2 regions of the Streptomyces sp. NPDC104309 genome follow, and region 1 is predicted to be linked to the other one. Evidence: riboswitches for the same ligand, from Rfam matches in the RefSeq annotation. Region 1 holds a riboswitch; the other holds the start of a gene.

What was found. A riboswitch is a leader RNA that binds a small molecule or an ion and turns the genes downstream of it on or off. The one in region 1 is predicted to bind glycine.
Region 2: another riboswitch for glycine. It lies ahead of gcvT (glycine cleavage system aminomethyltransferase GcvT); the one in region 1 lies ahead of gcvP (aminomethyl-transferring glycine dehydrogenase).

The regions. Positions count from the first base shown of each region.
Region 1 covers NZ_JBVJMV010000068.1:11,175-17,625, reverse strand. The annotation lists gene ACZ68L_RS43095 (DNA polymerase IV) at 1-895, shown strand, start outside; gene ACZ68L_RS43090 (PRC-barrel domain-containing protein) at 820-1,188, opposite strand; glycine riboswitch at 1,302-1,398, shown strand; gene gcvP (aminomethyl-transferring glycine dehydrogenase) at 1,593-4,478, shown strand; gene ACZ68L_RS43080 (DUF5999 family protein) at 4,566-4,772, opposite strand; gene ACZ68L_RS43075 (hypothetical protein) at 5,095-5,688, opposite strand; gene ACZ68L_RS43070 (glutamate-cysteine ligase family protein) at 6,173-6,451, shown strand, end outside.
Region 2 covers NZ_JBVJMV010000011.1:259,589-266,039, reverse strand. The annotation lists gene glyA (serine hydroxymethyltransferase) at 1-1,137, opposite strand, end outside; gene gcvH (glycine cleavage system protein GcvH) at 1,157-1,534, opposite strand; gene gcvT (glycine cleavage system aminomethyltransferase GcvT) at 1,626-2,741, opposite strand; glycine riboswitch at 2,883-2,980, opposite strand; gene ACZ68L_RS18830 (AAA family ATPase) at 3,138-3,818, shown strand; gene ACZ68L_RS18825 (enhanced serine sensitivity protein SseB) at 3,876-4,646, shown strand; gene ACZ68L_RS18820 (enhanced serine sensitivity protein SseB C-terminal domain-containing protein) at 4,813-5,604, shown strand; gene ACZ68L_RS18815 (ABC transporter permease) at 6,289-6,451, shown strand, end outside.

The DNA.
Region 1 (6,451 bases):
ACCCGCGACGGCGGACCATCTGCGCCGCGCCGGGATGACGACGGTCGACGACCTCGTCGAGGCGGGTGAGGCGGAGCTCGTTCGCCTGTTGGGGAAGGCGCACGGAGGTTCGCTCCACCGCATGGCGCTCGGGTACGACGACCGGCCCGTGGTCGCGGAGCGGGACGCGAAATCGGTGTCGGTCGAGGACACCTTCGACGCGGACCTGCACGACCGGGTGCGGGTCAGGACGGAGGTGGAGCGGCTGGCCGACCGATGTGTCGGGCGACTGCGGGGGGCGGGGCGGTCCGGGCGGACGGTGGTGCTGAAGGTGCGCCGGTACGACTTCTCCACGCTCACACGGTCCGAGACGCTGCGTGGGCCCACGGACGACCCCACGGTGGTCCGGGAGGCCGCCGCGCGGCTCCTGGAGGCTGTGGACACCACCGGAGGCGTACGGCTCCTCGGCGTGGGCGTCACGGGGCTCGCCGACTACACCCAGGAGGATCTCTTCGCACAGGCCGCCGGTGAGCGGGCCGCGTCCGAGGAAGCGGCCGAGGAGGACACGGCGGCGGAGGGCCACGGGGAGGAACCCGTGAGCGGTGCGCCGGTGGAGTCCCCAGGGAGCGCCGAGCAGCCCGCGGCACGGCGCTGGCCCGCCGGACACGACGTACGCCATGACACGTACGGCCACGGCTGGGTGCAGGGCAGCGGCGTCGGCCGGGTGACGGTGCGGTTCGAGGAGCCGGAGTCGGCGCCCGGCAGAGTGCGTACGTTCCGGATCGACGATCCGGAACTGCAGCCGGCCGAGCCGTTGCCGCTGGTCCGGAACCCGGTGGACTACTCGTCCTGGCCGGCCAGTCTGCCGAAGTCCCTGTCCGGGCCGGTCTCCTCGAACGGGGAGTCCAGGCCGTAGTGCCGGTAGAGCTGGAGCTCCTGTTCCGGTGAGAGATGGCGGCCGACGCCGAAGTCCGGTGCGTCCTTGATCAGCGCACGGTCGAAGGGGACACGGAGCGAATCCTCCACGAATTCGCTGGGTTCCAGCGGGACGAACGCGTCCCGGCTAAAGAGTCCGGTGCGTACGGCCGCCCACTCGGGGACACCGGTCGCGTCGTCGAGGTACACCTCGTCCACGGTTCCGATTTTGGTGCCCTTGCGGTCGAACGCCTTGCGGCCGATCAGGCTGCGCGGATCGATGTCGGTCTGCACGATCCCTCCCACTGGTCGCGGCTACTCCACAAGCTCTACAAAAGTGCAGATCCGGGGGGTTGGCCACTCGAGAATGGCGCCACGAACCCCGCTGGTAGGCTGGTACTGGCCGCTGAACCCGTGCGGGAGAGTCCTCCGGAGCTGATCCGAAGGCGCCGAAGGAGCAAATCCTCCCCGGAATCTCTCAGGCTCCCGTACCGCGCGGACGAGGCCACTCTGGAAAGCAGGGCGGGTTCCGTGCGGCCGCGTGCCGATGGGGTTCCTTCCCTCACCGACGGTGAAAGCCGGTATGCCGCAAGGTGCACCGGTGAAGCTCTCAGGTTGAGATGACAGAGGGGGAGGCCGTCCGGGCACCCGCGCCGTGGTGCCCCTCGCAGGTCGTGACAGACCAGGAGGCCTCCACCATGACCCCCCGCCGTACTCCGCTCTCCCAGCTGGAGCAGGGCATTCCGTTCGAGCAGCGCCACATCGGTCCCGATGGCGACGCTCAGTCGAAGATGCTCGCCCAGGTCGGCTACGGCTCGCTGGACGAGCTCACCGCGGCAGCCGTGCCCGATGTCATCAAGAGCGCGGAGGCACTTCGGCTGCCGACCGCCCGCACCGAGGCCGAGGTCCTCGCCGAGCTGCGCGCCCTCGCCGACCGCAACCAGGTGCTGGCCCCGATGATCGGGCTCGGCTACTACGGCACCTTCACCCCGCCGGTGATCCTCCGCAACGTCATGGAGAACCCCGCCTGGTACACGGCCTACACGCCCTACCAGCCGGAGATCTCGCAGGGCCGCCTGGAGGCGCTCCTCAACTTCCAGACGATGGTCGCCGAGCTGACCGGGCTGCCCACTTCCGGCGCCTCCCTGCTCGACGAGGGCACCGCGGCCGCCGAGGCCATGGCGCTCTCGCGGCGCGTCGGCAAGGTCAAGAACGGCGTCTTCCTGATCGACGCCGACGCCCTGCCGCAGACGATCGCCGTCATCGAGACCCGCGCCGAACCGACGGGCGTCGAGGTCGTCGTCGCCGACCTCGCCGACGGCATCCCGGCGGAGATCGCCGAGCGCGGTGTCTTCGGTGTCCTGGTGCAGTACCCCGGTGCCTCCGGCGAGGTGCGCAATATCCGGCCCGTCATCGAGCAGGCCCACGACCTCGGCGCGATCGTCACGGTCGCCGCCGATCTGCTGGCGCTGACCCTGCTCACCTCACCGGGTGACCTGGGCGCGGACATCGCGGTCGGCACGACGCAGCGTTTCGGCGTGCCGATGGGCTTCGGCGGACCGCACGCCGGCTTCATGGCCGTACGCGAGAAGTTCGCCCGCAGCCTGCCCGGCCGCCTTGTCGGCGTCTCCGTCGACGCGGACGGCACCAAGGCCTACCGACTGGCCCTGCAGACCCGCGAGCAGCACATCCGCCGCGAGAAGGCCACCAGCAACATCTGCACGGCTCAGGTACTGCTTGCCGTCATGGCCGGGATGTACGCCGTCTACCACGGCCCGGACGGGCTGCGGACGATCGCTCAGCGCACGCACCGCTATGCGACGATCCTGGGCGAGGGCCTGCGCGCCTCGGGTGTCGACGTGGTGACGGGCGCCTGCTTCGACACCCTCACCGTGCGCGTCCCGGGGAAGGCCGCCGACATCGTGGCCGCCGCTCGCGAACGCGGTGTCAACCTGCGGTTCGTCGACGCCGACCTGGTCTCCCTCGCCTGCGACGAGACGACCACCCGTACGCAGATCGCCGCCGTCTGGGCCGCCTTCGGTGCCGACGGGGACATCGAGGCCCTGGACGCGGCCGCCGCCGACGCACTGCCCGAGGCTCTGCTGCGCACCGACGAGATCCTCACCCACCCGGTCTTCCACCAGCACCGTTCCGAGACGGCGATGCTGCGCTATCTGCGCAAGCTCGCCGACCGGGACTACGCCCTGGACCGGGGCATGATCCCGCTCGGCTCCTGCACCATGAAGCTGAACGCGACCACCGAGATGGAATCGATCACCTGGCCCGAGTTCGGCGCGCTGCATCCCTTCGCGCCGGCCGAGCAGGCACAGGGCTTCCTCACCCTCATCCGCGAACTGGAGGAGCGCCTCGCCGAGGTCACCGGCTACGACGCGGTCTCGATCCAGCCGAACGCCGGATCGCAGGGCGAGTTCGCCGGACTCCTGGCGGTGCGCGCGTACCACCGGGCCAACGGCGACGACCAGCGGACCGTCTGCCTCATCCCGTCGTCCGCGCACGGCACCAACGCGGCCAGTGCCGTGATGGCCGGCATGAAGGTCGTGGTGGTGAAGACCGCCGACGACGGCGAGGTCGACGTCGAGGACCTCCGCGCCAAGATCGAGACGCACCGCGACGAGCTCGCTGTGCTCATGATCACGTACCCGTCGACGCACGGCGTGTTCGAGGAGCACGTCGCTGACATCTGCGCCGAGGTGCACGACGCCGGCGGGCAGGTGTACGTCGACGGCGCCAACCTCAACGCCCTGGTCGGCCTCGCGAAGCCGGGCCGGTTCGGCGGCGACGTCTCGCACCTGAACCTGCACAAGACCTTCTGCATCCCGCACGGCGGCGGCGGCCCCGGCGTCGGCCCGGTCGGTGTGCGCGCGCACCTCGCGCCGTACCTTCCGAACCATCCGCTGCAGCCCGCGGCGGGTCCCGAGACCGGTGTCGGACCGATTTCGGCCGCTCCGTGGGGATCGGCCGGCATCCTTCCCATCTCCTGGGCGTACGTGCGCCTGATGGGCGGGGAGGGGCTGAAGCGCGCGACGCAGGTCGCCGTACTCGCCGCCAACTACATCGCCAAGCGTCTCGAACCGCACTACCCGATCCTGTACACCGGTCCGGCCGGGCTGGTCGCGCACGAGTGCATCGTGGACCTGCGGCCGATCTCCAAGTCCACCGGCGTCAGCGTCGACGACATCGCCAAGCGTCTGATCGACTACGGCTTCCACTCGCCGACCATGTCGTTCCCGGTCGCCGGGACGCTGATGATCGAGCCGACCGAGAGCGAGAACCTCGCGGAGCTCGACCGCTTCTGCGACACGATGATCGCCATTCGCGGCGAGGTCGAGAAGGTGGCGTCGGGTGAGTGGGGCGCGGACGACAACCCGCTGAGCAACGCTCCGCACACCGCGGCGATGCTGGGTGGGGAGTGGAAGCACGACTACAGCCGTGAGGTGGCGGTCTTCCCGGCCGGAGTCTCGGCCGCCGACAAGTACTGGCCGCCGGTGCGCCGGATCGACGGTGCCTTCGGTGACCGTAACCTCGTCTGCTCCTGCCCGCCGCTGGACGAGTACGACAACTGAGGCATGAGCGACAGGATGTGACGCGGACATGCGTCGGGGCCGGTGCGGAGCATGCTCCGGGCCGGCCCCCGTTCGTACCGGCCGGCGTCAGGCGGCCTTCATCGCCCGGCCCGTTCCCAGGGGCCGGTGCGGGGCGATGATCTGCCCGTCCGGGAGCAGCTCACCGGTGTCCTCGAAGAGCAGGACGCCGTTGCACAGCAGGCTCCAGCCCTGTTCCGGATGGTGTGCCGTAAGGCGGGCTGCCTCCCGGTCGGCTGAGTCGGCGGTCGGGCATGGTGGCTGGTGCTGGCACATGGAAGGGTTCTTTCGCTGCGTTGTAGTGAATGTCCTGCGGCTTGACGAGGTGTTCATGGCCGCCCCCCGTATCGATCGGTCCGGTCCCAGTGTTGCCCTACGGGCGTCAATCCGCAGGGATTTCGCAGCAGCACTTCTCCTTACTCCGATGACGCGTCACCCGGCCGGACGGTTCATCGCAATTGCACTGTCCCTTCGGGTGGTTCGGGGTGGCCGGACTGGGCTAGTCCGGATGGGCACCGAGTACGCCCCTCAACACTGTGCCCCGCCACCCGGAGCGGTGGCGGGGCACAGTGCGGTGATGTGCGGGAGGCGGCCGTCGTCAGGCCGGTGACCCGAGCAGGGGGCCGGGGCCCGGGGTGATGCGCAGCGTCATCACGCGGAGCAGATCGGCGACCCGGTGCGGGCGATGGGCCGCGATGCCCGGCGGCGCGGGTGCCAGCGGTACCAGCAGATCGGCGGGGGCGAGTGCCCCGCCGGACGCGTCGGCTTCGATGTCGGCGTGCAGCCACAGTGCCAGCATGTACAGCTCCGGGATGGACAGCAGCCGCGGCTGGTAGTGCGGTGTCACCGTCTCGGCCTGGCGCAGGGCGAGTTCGGTCGAGGCGATGTAGGGGCCCTCGAAGAAGTGCGAGAAGGTCCAGCCGTCCGGAGTGAGCATGGTGTCCGCCGCGGCGACGGCCTGTTCCGAGGTGCGGATCAGGAACCGCCACGCGGCGAGCCGGGTGGCGGGTGCCAGCCCGCCCGGTCCGATCCGGTCCAGTACATGGACGGGGAGCGGGAGTTCGGGGCTCAGCGGTCCCTGGGCCGATCGGAGAGCAGGTGTGCGGGCCTCGCGGACTGCGGTGGGTGAACCGAGTGCCGCGAGAACGCTGCGCAGAGCGGGCGCGGGGGCCGGGGGAACATGCAGCGGCATAGTGGGTCGCCTCTCACTTCGGAGACACGGTGGTGCGTGGGCGGGTGCAGACGGCGCTGTCGGCGTGCGGGGCCAGAGGAGGCCGGTGACTGGGCCGGTGCGTCAACTCTCTGCCTCGTCCGCGAAGTTTATACGACACGTGTTCACTCAGTGATTCCACTAGCCGTCGCAGGTATTGCCGACAAGGCGGTATCAAGACTTTATTATGCGGAGATTCTGCCGATTTGGCGTCAGCGGCGCAGCTGCCGCCAGGGATTTTTCCCCGGGCGCGGACGGCCGAAACGCGTCGCCGTTTTCGCGGCCTGCCGGACGGAGGAAACCGCGTACTGCGTCATGCCGAAGGAATGTGCCCCGGACACCCGCGTTCAGATTACTGGGTGTGCGGCGTTCGTAGGGGCGTTATGGATCACCCGGCCTGGGCATTATCGATCCTGACGCGAGCGGCCTGGGCCGCGGGCCGCCCACCTGAGGGAGGGACGCTTCGATGGGGGAGAAGGTCGTGTCGGGCGCCTTTGACCTGTCCGATCGGCAGAGGTACCGGAGGAAGCTTCATCAGTGCCTGGAGGGGCTGGAGAGGCTCCTGGCGGAGCGGAGGTTCGACCGACCTCGCAACCTCATGGGTATGGAGATCGAGCTGAATCTGGCCGGGGCCGACGGCATGCCGAAGATGATGAATGGCGAGGTGCTCCCACGCATCGCGAGCCGTGATTTCCAGACTGAACTCGGGATGTTCAATTTGGAAGTGAACATAGTCCCGCACCGC
Region 2 (6,451 bases), on a different contig from region 1:
CTCGGCCTGGAAACCGCGGGTGGCCAGGGCCGGCGTACCGATCCGCAGACCCGAGGTGACCATCGGCGGACGCGGGTCGTTCGGGATGGCGTTCCGGTTGACCGTGATGCCCAGCTCGTGCAGCCGGTCCTCGGCCTGCTGGCCGTCCAGCTCGGAGTTGCGCAGGTCGACGAGGACCAGGTGGACGTCCGTACCGCCGGACAGCACGGAGACACCGACCTCGGTGACGTCCGGCTGGACCAGCCGCTCGGCGAGGATGCGGGCGCCGTCCAGGGTGCGCTGCTGGCGCTCCTTGAACTCCTCGGTCGCCGCGATCTTGAACGAGACCGCCTTGGCCGCGATCACGTGCTCCAGCGGGCCGCCCTGCTGGCCCGGGAAGACCGCCGAGTTGATCTTCTTGGCGAGCTCCTGCGTCGACAGGATGACGCCACCGCGCGGACCGCCGAGGGTCTTGTGCGTGGTGGTCGTGACGACGTGGGCGTGCGGCACCGGGTTGGGGTGCAGACCCGCGGCCACCAGGCCGGCGAAGTGCGCCATGTCGACCATCAGGTACGCGCCGACCTCGTCCGCGATGCGGCGGAAGGCGGCGAAGTCCAGCTGACGGGGGTACGCGGACCAGCCGGCGACGATCAGCTTCGGCTTGGACTCCTTGGCCAGCCGCTCGACCTCGGCCATGTCCACGACGCCGGTCTCGTCGACGTGGTACGGGACCACGTTGTAGAGCTTGCCGGAGAAGTTGATCTTCATGCCGTGCGTCAGGTGACCGCCGTGGGCCAGGTTCAGGCCCATGATCGTGTCGCCCGGCTTCAGCAGCGCGAACATCGCGGCGGCGTTGGCCTGCGCACCGGAGTGCGGCTGGACGTTCGCGGCCTCGGCGCCGAACAGCGCCTTGATGCGGTCGATGGCGATCTGCTCGACGACGTCGACGTGCTCGCAGCCGCCGTAGTAGCGGCGGCCGGGGTAGCCCTCGGCGTACTTGTTGGTGAGGACGGAGCCCTGGGCCTCCATGACCGCGACCGGAGCGAAGTTCTCCGAGGCGATCATTTCGAGGGTGGACTGCTGACGGTGGAGCTCGGCGTCGACAGCGGCGGCGACGTCCGGGTCCAGCTCGTGGAGGGAGGAGTTGAGAAGCGACATCAGGTGGTCCCTTGGGGTCTCAGTGGCCGGAGAACTCGGAGTACTCGTCGGCGGAGAGCAGGTCCTTCGGCTCCTCCGCCACACGTACCTTGAACAGCCAGCCGCCCTCGAAAGGAGCGGAGTTCACCAGCGACGGGTCGTCCACGACGTCCTGGTTCGCGGCGGTGACCTCACCGGTCACCGGCGAGTACAGGTCGCTCACCGACTTGGTCGACTCCAGCTCGCCGCAGGTCTCGCCCGCGGTCACCGTGTCACCGACCTCGGGGAGCTGCGCGTAGACGACATCGCCGAGCGCGTTGGCGGCGTACTCGGTGATACCGATCGTCGCCACACCGTCCTCGACGGCCGACAGCCACTCGTGCTCCTTGCTGTACCGCAGCTGCTGGGGGTTGCTCATGACCTGAATTCTCCTGTACGCGTGGGAGTGCTGATGAACGGTGGTCTTACGGTGTGAGACGGGAATGCGTCACTTCTGAGGTGCGCGGACGTCACTTCTGACGCTTGTAGAACGGCAGCGCCACGACCTCGTACGGCTCGCGGCTGCCCCGAATGTCCACTCCGACGCCCGTGGTGCCGGGCGTGGCGTGCGCGGCGTCCACGTACGCGATGGCGATCGGCTTGCCCAGGGTGGGCGACGGGGCGCCCGAGGTGACCTCGCCGACGACCTCGCCGCCGGCGACCACGGAAAAACCGGCGCGCGGCACCCGGCGGCCCTCGGCGATCAGCCCGACCAGCTTGCGGGGCGGGGCGGTCTCGGCGCGCTCGGCGGCGGCCTTCAGGGCCTCGCGGCCGACGAAGTCGCCGTCCTTCTCGAACTTCACGACCCGGCCGAGGCCGGCGTCGAAGGGGGTCAGCCCGGTGGTCAGCTCGTGCCCGTAGAGCGGCATGCCCGCCTCCAGGCGCAGCGTGTCGCGGCAGGAGAGCCCGCACGGGATCAGACCGCGGGAGGCGCCCGCCTCGGTGAGGGCCTTCCACAGCTGCTCGGCGTGCTCGGGGGCGACGAACAGCTCGAAGCCGTCCTCGCCGGTGTAGCCGGTGCGGGCGATCAGCGCGGGCACACCGGCGACCGTGCCGGGCAGGCCGGCGTAGTACTTCAGGCCGTCCAGGTCGGCGTCGGTGACCGAGGCCAGGATGGCGGGGGACTCCGGGCCCTGGACGGCGAGCAGCGCGTACGCGTCGCGGTCGTCGCGGACCTCGGCGTCGAAGCCGTCGGCCCGCGCGGTCAGCGCGTCCAGCACGATCTGGGCGTTGCCCGCGTTGGCGACGACCATGTACTCGGTCTCGCCCAGCCGGTAGACGATCAGGTCGTCCAGGATGCCGCCGTCCTCGGCGCAGATCATCGTGTAGCGGGCGCGGCCCACGGCGACGGTGCCGATGTTGCCGACCAGCGCGAAGTTCAGGGCGGCCGCGGCCTCGGGGCCGGTGACGGTGATCTCGCCCATGTGGGACAGGTCGAAGAGACCGGCCCTGGTGCGCACCGCGTTGTGCTCGTCGCGCTCGCTGGCGTACCGCAGGGGCATGTCCCAGCCCGCGAAGTCGGTCATGGTCGCGCCCAGTGAACGGTGCAGGGCATCGAGGGCGGTGAGACGGGGGGCGGTGCTCATGGATGTGACTCCCAGGGCATGACGACGAGGACAATCCCTCCCCATCTGTCATCGGAACCTGAGAGGTTCGCCGAGAGCCCCCTGAGGGGTTCGGCTTGCACCTTGGGTGGAGCCGCGGAGCGGCCCGCTTTTCAGATCTGCCTCATCCACGCGGTACGGGGCCTGAGAGATTCAAGGGAGGAACTTGCTCCTTCGGCGCCCGGCACATGCAGTGACCGGAACTCTCCCGCGCGGATTCAAGCGGCCTTTATGCAGTTGGCCGGGTCATCATCGCACGCATCCCGTCGGAGTGGGGCCCCGGTCCCCCCTCGGAATCGACGGCGTGGACGGTTGTGTCGCATTACCTTTTCTTTACACTTCAGGGGCATACGCGGGTGACCCGACAAGGGGAGGGCGATGACGTTGCAGCGGTACGCGACCACCGCGGGAGTCGCGCACGACGCGATGCCCGCACAGCCGGGGGTCCCGGCCGGGGAGACGCTCGACCCGCGCATGCCCGGCGTACGGGACCTGCGGGCGCGGGCCGGGCGCGGCCCGCGCAGCCTGCACTTCGCGGCGGGCGACGTGGTGGTGGTCTCCGGACTGCCCGGCAGCGGCAAATCGACGTTCATCCGGCGGACGGTGACGACGGACCGCGCCATCGACTCCCAGGACACCCGGGACCGCTGGGCCCGGCTGATGCCCCGCTTACTCCCGTACGCCCTCTACCGTCCGCTGGTCCGCGCCGCCCACTACCGGGGACTGTGGCGGGCGCTGCGCGCCGGCGAGTCCGTCGTCGTCCACGACTGCGGAACCCAGGCGTGGGTGCGCGGCTGGCTGGCCCGTGACGCGCGCCGCCGGGGCCGCGTCCTCCACCTCGTCCTGCTCGACGTCACACCGCAGACGGCGAGGGAAGGCCAGCGGGAGCGCGGGCGGGGCGTCTCCGGATACGCGTTCGCCCGGCATCGCAGGGCGGTGGGGAAGCTGCTGCGGGGCATCGAGACCGGCCTGCTGCCGCCCGGCTGCGCGTCGGCGGTGCTGCTGGACCGCGAGGCGGCGGGGTCGCTGGGCCGGATCACGTTCGCCTCGGCACCGTAGGGGCGGGCGGCCGGACGTTAACCTTCTGCCGGAAGACTCGGGCAAGAAGGGGGAGCAGTGGACATTCCGGCGCAGGTCCAGTCCCATCCGCAGAGCGGATGGCCGGCCAATGAGCTCGAAGAGGTACTGATGGCCTCGGTGGGCAGCCCGGAGGCGGGCGGACGGCTCGTCGAGGTGCTCGGGCGCAGTCAGGTCTGGGTGCCCCTGCCCAACGGCGGCGGACCCGACTCCCCGGACCTGGACCTGCCGACGCTGGAGATCGACGGCGCCGCGTACGTTCCCGTGTTCAGCTCCGAACAGCAGTTCCTCACCTGCGTCGGCACCCAAATGTCCTTCACCGTCGCGCCCGCCCGCGACTTCGCCCGCGGCCTGCCCCCGCAGCTCGGTATCGCGGTGAATCCGGGCGGTGCCGTCGGGATGCCGCTGCCGCCGCCCGCCGTGGCCGAGCTCTGCCGCGCCGGACGCACCCCGCTGGACGGGCCTGCCACCGGCGGCCGGGTCCGGCTGTTCGAACCGTCCTGGCAGGAGGAGCCCGTCGACTTCCTCGCCGCGGCGGCCGGTGAATTCGAGGAGAGCGGCGTCGTGCTCACTGCCCGCCGAGCGCTGGCCAGCGTTGAGGGCGGCGAGCCCGTCCTCTTCATAGGCGTCGAGTTCTCCACCTGGGAGGGCGCCGGACGCAACGCACCGATGGACGCCCTCGGCCGCGCGCTGGGCCGCGTCGAGGTGCCCTGGCCGGTGAACCTGGTCCTGCTCGATGTGGCACAGGACCCGGTCGGTGACTGGATGCGGGAGAAGGTCCGGCCGTTCTACCGGCGCGAGACCCTGTAGCACGCCGACGGCCCCGGAGCCGATCGCCACGTCGGCCCATGGCGTCAAGTCGGTGTCAGGACCGGCGCATAAGCTGGTTTGATGGCTGGTGCCTCGGCATCATGCCGCACCCGTGTGCCCCGGGAGCGGCGGGCCGACACAGTGGATCGAAGAGGGGCGGGACCAGGTGAGTGCGTCAGGCACCGCGGCGGCCGGGCAGGTCGAGCACATGCTGCGCCAAGTGACGCCCGGGCGCTACGACGCGTACGAGGCGCTGCTGCAGGCCCTCGCGAACGGCCGGATCTGGATGCTCCTCTGGCACGGCCAGGCGGGCTCGCCCGACGCCCAGTACGGAAACATGGAGCTCGACGGTCTCGGCTACGCCCCCTGTGTGACCTCCGCCCAGGAGCTCTCGGCCAGCGGCTGGAACCGGGCCCATGAGCTGGTCGGCGGGCGCGACATCGCGCGCGCCCTCTTCCCCGACCGCTGGGGCATCTGGCTCAACCCGCACGCCCCGGGCGGCGGCGTCGGCATCCCCTGGCTGGACCTGCGCCGGATCGCCACCGGCCTCGACCGGATGCCCGCGGGCCCCCTCCGGCTCACCGAGCCGGCCATCGAGATCCCGCAGTTCTACGCCCTGCTCGCGCAGAACGCCCACCACACCCCCGCGATCCGCTCGCTGCGCCGCGCCTGGGTGCAGCCCGCGCTCGGCGTCCCCTATCTCGCCATCGGCCTCGACCTCTACGACACGAGCCAGAGCTCGGTCGACGCGGTGCGCGCGATGATGCAGCAGTCGATCGGCGCGGTCCCGGACGGGCTGCCCGTCTCCACCGTCGCGATGTCCGACGAGTACGACCCGGTCGCGATGTGGCTGCGCGCCAACGCCCGTCCGTTCTACGACCGCGAGGCCCATGCCCCGGCGGCCCCGGCTGCCCCGGTGGCGGGCTACGGCTATCCGCCGCCGCAGGGCGCGTACTGAGCGTGCGCCGTCGGAGCCGCGTGTACTGAACGCGCGCCGTCGGAGTCGCGCGTACCGGTAGGGGCGTGCGGTCGGCCGTACCCGGTGTCCGTGGTGCTCCGGCCGTTCCCGGTGTCCGTCAGCGCACCGTGCGTTCCCGGCGCCTGCGGGCGCACCGTGCGTTCCCGGTGTCCGTGGATGCGGACAAGGTTCCTGGCATCCAGGGGTTCCGGGCATCCGTGAAGGCGACCGGAGGCGCCGGGCGCCCGCCACGCGACCGCGTGAAGCCGGTGTGCCCGGAATGCAGGTGTACGTTCCTGATTCCCGGGACATACCCATAGAGGGTCAACTCCCGAAATGTGGGCACGTGTTCACGGCATCCCGGTGCATCTCGCCCTCCATGTCCGGGATTTCCGTGCTGGGGAGGTCTGGTGGTGAAAGCGGCACGAATCTGTGCGCGTGCCCCTCTTCCACCTCAACTGGCCCGTGTTCGAGGGGCGTTCACATCCGTCCGGATAACGGAACACCCCTGACCGCATCACGGTTAGGCATCCATTCGCCTGTCGCTATGGCTACCGGTCGCGACGGCAATGAAGACTCCCGCAGCAAGGGCGTCTTGCCGCCTCTGCGTACGACTGACTGATCGCGCCGCCACAGCGGCCAGTTCGGCCCGGCCACCGCCGGTTGAGAGGGGTCCTTGCCACGATGACGGCACCACTGCACGAGCCGACCACGGAAGCGGACCCGATCGCGACCGGCGGTCCCGCAGTCGACTCCGGGACGAAGAAGGTCGAGGGGCGCTCCCTCAAGCAGATCGCCTGGAACCGCCTCAAGCAGGACAAGGTCGCTCTGACGGGTGGCATCGTTG